Regions from separate parts of the Clostridium omnivorum genome, predicted to be linked through region 2. Evidence: a T-box and tRNA genes for the amino acid it is inferred to sense, from the RefSeq annotation. Region 2 holds a T-box; the other holds one or more tRNA genes.
The links. A T-box is a leader RNA that pairs with one kind of tRNA and senses whether it is charged. The one in region 2 lies ahead of pheS (phenylalanine--tRNA ligase subunit alpha), so its partner is inferred to be a tRNA-Phe.
Positions count from the first base shown of each region.

Region 1: it encodes a tRNA-Phe, which carries the amino acid that the T-box ahead of pheS (phenylalanine--tRNA ligase subunit alpha) is inferred to sense. The anticodon was not compared.

Region 1 covers NZ_BRXR01000001.1:2,246,336-2,248,806, reverse strand. Annotated here, with positions in the region: gene bsdE14_RS10740 (sensor domain-containing protein) at 1-81, opposite strand, end outside; gene bcp (thioredoxin-dependent thiol peroxidase) at 376-834, shown strand; tRNA gene bsdE14_RS10730 (tRNA-Phe) at 879-954, opposite strand; rRNA gene rrf (5S ribosomal RNA) at 964-1,080, opposite strand; rRNA gene bsdE14_RS10720 (23S ribosomal RNA) at 1,196-2,471, opposite strand, start outside.
Region 2 covers NZ_BRXR01000001.1:128,247-130,717, forward strand. Annotated here, with positions in the region: gene pheT (phenylalanine--tRNA ligase subunit beta) at 1-492, opposite strand, end outside; gene pheS (phenylalanine--tRNA ligase subunit alpha) at 536-1,555, opposite strand; T-box leader at 1,608-1,819, opposite strand; gene bsdE14_RS00605 (TrmH family RNA methyltransferase) at 1,849-2,471, opposite strand, start outside.

The DNA.
Region 1 (2,471 bases), 2.1 Mb from region 2:
ATTATTATCTAATGGTCCTTTTAAATCGCTTTTTATATTTGGAAGTACATTTAAAAAAAGTGCTGCTAGCTTATCCTTCATAGTTGATCCCCCAAAAAACTTACTGTAGTAAATTGCTAAAACTAATTAAATTTATAATTCGCCAAAAACTCCTCTTTTCCTTCACATTTCCCCATTATATACATTTAAATGTTTGTGAAGTTTATACATTCTAGCATTTCGCCAGCTATTAAGAACCAATTCTACTATTTTTTTATAACCATTCAAGCTATAATAGTATTATAATTAACATTAAGGATTGAATTAGCAGCTAGTAAATTTAGCTCTATATTTTCACTTGCTATCAATTGATAAGGAGGAATGTATATGGAAAACATGGAAGTTAAAGAAGGAAGTTTAGCTCCAGATTTTACTCTGCCTGGTTCCGATGATAAGGAACATAAGTTGAGTGACTACAGAGGAAAAAAAGTAATACTATACTTTTATCCTAAGGATAATACACCTGGATGTACTAATGAAGCAATTGCATTCAAAGAAAATCTTTCTAAAATAGAAGATTTAAACGGCGTGGTTCTAGGAATAAGTAGAGATTCTATCGATTCTCACAAAAAATTTATTAATAAACATAATCTTAATTTCCTATTACTTTCTGATGCTGAAGAAGTTGTTTGCAGACTCTATGATGTTATAAAAGAGAAGAATATGTATGGTAAAAAAGTAATGGGAGTTGAAAGAAGCACTTTTATTATTAATGCAGATGGAATAATCGAAAAGATATATAGAAAAGTAAAAGTTAATGGTCATGTTGAAAGCATAACTTGTTCTATTGAATAGTCATAACAATAAAAAAACCTTAAGCATTTAGCTTAAGGTTTTTTTGGTGGCCAATCCAGGAATCGAACCAGGGACACGAGGATTTTCAGTCCTCTGCTCTACCGACTGAGCTAACTGGCCATATATATAACCTGGCAGCGTCCTACTCTTCCACAGGGCCTCCCCTGCAGTACCATCGGCGCTAAGAAGCTTAACCTTCGTGTTCGGAATGGGAACGGGTGTTACCTTCTTGCCATTACCACCAGATACATGATTAGTCAAAATCTTCGATTTTGCTAACTAATCAGTACTCCTCAACTCTGTTGAGTGAGTTTCCTTTAAGAGAATGCTATTCTCTCAAGACTGAACAGATTAAGAATATTTGGTCAAGCCCTCGACCTATTAGTATCAGTCAGCTAAACACATTACTGCGCTTACACCCCTGACCTATCAACCTTGTGTTCTTCAAGGGGTCTTACTAGCTTACGCTATGGGAAATCTTATCTTGAGGTGGGCTTCACGCTTAGATGCTTTCAGCGTTTATCCCGTCCCGACATAGCTACCCAGCCGTGCTCCTGGCGGAACAACTGGTACACCAGAGGTCAGTCCATCCCGGTCCTCTCGTACTAAGGACAGCTCCTCTCAAATTTCCTACGCCCGCGACGGATAGGGACCGAACTGTCTCACGACGTTCTGAACCCAGCTCGCGTGCCGCTTTAATGGGCGAACAGCCCAACCCTTGGGACCTACTTCAGCCCCAGGATGCGACGAGCCGACATCGAGGTGCCAAACCTCCCCGTCGATGTGGACTCTTGGGGGAGATCAGCCTGTTATCCCCGAGGTAGCTTTTATCCGTTGAGCGATGGCCCTCCCACGAGGTACCACCGGATCACTAAGCCCGACTTTCGTCCCTGCTCCACTTGTGGGTGTCGCAGTCAGGCTCCCTTCTGCCTTTGCACTCTACGAGCAATTTCCAACTGCTCTGAGGGAACCTTTGGACGCCTCCGTTACATTTTAGGAGGCGACCGCCCCAGTCAAACTGCCCACCTAACAATGTCCCACGACCAGTTTCATGGACTGTGGTTAGAACTTCAGTACTGTCAGGGTGGTATCCCAAGGGTGACTCCATAGGAGCTGACGCCCCTACTTCTCAGTCTCCCACCTATCCTGTACAGACAATACCGAAATTCAATGCTAAGCTACAGTAAAGCTCTACGGGGTCTTTCCGTCCAATCGCGGGTAGCGAGCATCTTCACTCGCAATACAATTTCGCCGGATTTGTTGTTGAGACAGTGCCCAAGTCATTACGCCATTCGTGCGGGTCAGAACTTACCTGACAAGGAATTTCGCTACCTTAGGACCGTTATAGTTACGGCCGCCGTTTACTGGGGCTTAAGTTCATAGCTTCGCTTGCGCTAACTAGTCCCCTTAACCTTCCAGCACCGGGCAGGCGTCAGCCCCTATACATCAGCTTTCGCTTTAGCAGAGACCTGTGTTTTTGCTAAACAGTTGCTTGGGCCTATTCTCTGCGACCTACTTGCGTAGGCACCCCTTCTCCCGAAGTTACGGGGTCAATTTGCCGAGTTCCTTAACAACAATTCTTCCGCTGGTCTTAGGATTCTCTCCTCACCTACCTGTGTCGGTTTGCGGTACGGGCA
Region 2 (2,471 bases):
AATTTCAAAATCAATTACAGCACTATCAAGTCCAAGCACCTCTTTAATATCTTTGCCTAATGGAGTATCTTGAGGTAGTATCATTAGCCCATGAACAGGCTCATCTCCTGCAATACCAAGTTCCTCTTCAGAGCACATCATTCCATTTGATACTATGCCTCTTAATTTTCCTTTTTTAATTTTAACTCCACCTGGCAGTGATGAACCATGTAGAGCTACAGGAACTATATCCCCTTCTTTCATATTGTTTGCTCCTGTAACAATTTGAATTAGTTCCTCAGAGCCGACATTTAACTGACAAATTACTAATTTCTCAGCATCTGGATGGGGTTCAATTTTCATTAGTTTTCCTGTTACTACATTTTGAATTTCATCTCCCGAGGTAATAACTTCTTCTACTTTAGAACCTGACAAGGTCAATTTGTCTCCTAATTCCTTAGGTGCTATATCAATATTAACATAATCTTTAAGCCATTTTACTGGAACCTTCATTTTTATTCCTCCTACATATTAGTTTAAATTAAAACTTAAATTTCTAAAATTGATTCAAAAATCTCATATCACTTTCATATAAAAGTCTTATATCGTCAATTCCATACTTTAACATTACTATTCTATCCAGGCCAAATCCAAATGCAAAGCCACTATAAACTTCAGGATCTATACCACAATTTCTAAGAACCTGAGGATGAACCATTCCTCCACCAAGAAGTTCAATCCATCCACTTCCTTTACAAACTTTACAACCCTCACCATTGCATACGAAGCAAGTAGCATCCATTTCACAAGATGGCTCAGTGAAAGGAAAATGGTGTGGTCTAAATTTAGTTTGAACTTTTTCTCCAAACATCTTTCTAGCAAAAAGATCAAGAGTACCCTTTAAATCTGAAAAAGTTATACCCTTGTCAACTACCAGCCCTTCTATTTGGTAGAATATTGGTGAATGTGTTGCGTCAACTGCATCAGACCTATAAACCTTACCAGGTCCTAAAATTCTTATTGGTGGTTTTTCCTTTTCCATAGTTCTTATTTGAAGAGGTGAAGTTTGAGTCCTTAAAACTACATTGTCATTTATATAGAAAGTATCCTGTTCTCCTCTAGCAGGATGATTTTTAGGTATATTAAGTGCTTCAAAATTATAATAATCAAGTTCTACTTCTGGTCCTTCAACTATTGCGAACCCCATGGATATAAAAATATCCTTGATTTCTTCTAAGCATAAATCAATAGGGTGTCTCTTTCCAATAACCTGCTTTTTACCTGGCATAGAAATATCAATAATTTCACTCTGCAGCTTCATTTCTTTTTCCTTTTTCTTTATTGCTTCTGCAGCTTCATCTATATGATTCTCTAAAGCTATTCTAACATCATTAGCAATCTTACCAACTATTGGCCTTTCCTCTGCTGATAATGCCCCCATACCTCTTAGGATTTGTGTTAATTCACCCTTTTTACCCAGATACTTAACCCTAATATTTTCTATTTCTGTTTTAGTAAGCACAGATTTAAGCTCTTCTAAGGCACTACTTTTTATTATTTCTAACTTTTCCTTCATTTAATTTTCTCCTCTCTTTAATATAAATTTAAACGACAAAAAATCCGTCCCTAAAAGGGACGGATTGTATCCGCGGTACCACCCTAATTGACAACAAGTGTCCTCTTAGTTGAAACTATCGGTTCTACCCGCTAACTGCTACTATCTTCACAATTAGAACTCCAGAGTGAACTTCAATACAAAAATACTTAAAAAGGCTTTCAGTCCATGACCTTTTCTCCCTGGAAGTTTTTTAATATCTACTCTCTCTTTCATAGTTTAAGTTTATAAAGTTTTATAGCCTATATTATAGTTTACTTGCTCGAAGTTGTCAATCTTTGTCTTACAGCTTCGAACATCATAATTGATGCTGCCACACCGGCATTTAGGGATTCTGCATTTCCAGGCATAGGTATCTTAACCCTTATATCTCCTAAAGCCATCAGTTCATCACTTATACCATTTCCTTCGTTACCAACAGTTAAAATAAATCTATCTGTAAATTTAACATTATAAAAATTTTCTGATTCCTCAAGTGTGCTGACTATAAGTTTGAATCCCTTATCCTTTAATTCTTTCACTGTGCTCATATCTATACTCTCAATTATAGGAATATGAAATATAGAGCCCATTGTAGACCTTAAGGTTTTCTCATTATATACGTCCGCTGTTCCTTTTGTAGCAATTACACCCAGAGCTCCTGCCGCATCTGCAGTCCTAATAATGGTCCCCAGATTTCCAGGATCTTGTATCTTATCAACAAGTATGTAAAATCCTTCACTATTGACTATGTGATTTTTTTTAATCTTTACAACAGCTGCTATTCCCTGAGGATTTTCCGTGCTGCTCAATATTTTTAAAATCTGATCAGTAACCCAATATACCCTTGTTTCCTTTTGAGTATATGAAGCAACCTTATATTTTTCCCATCTTTCCT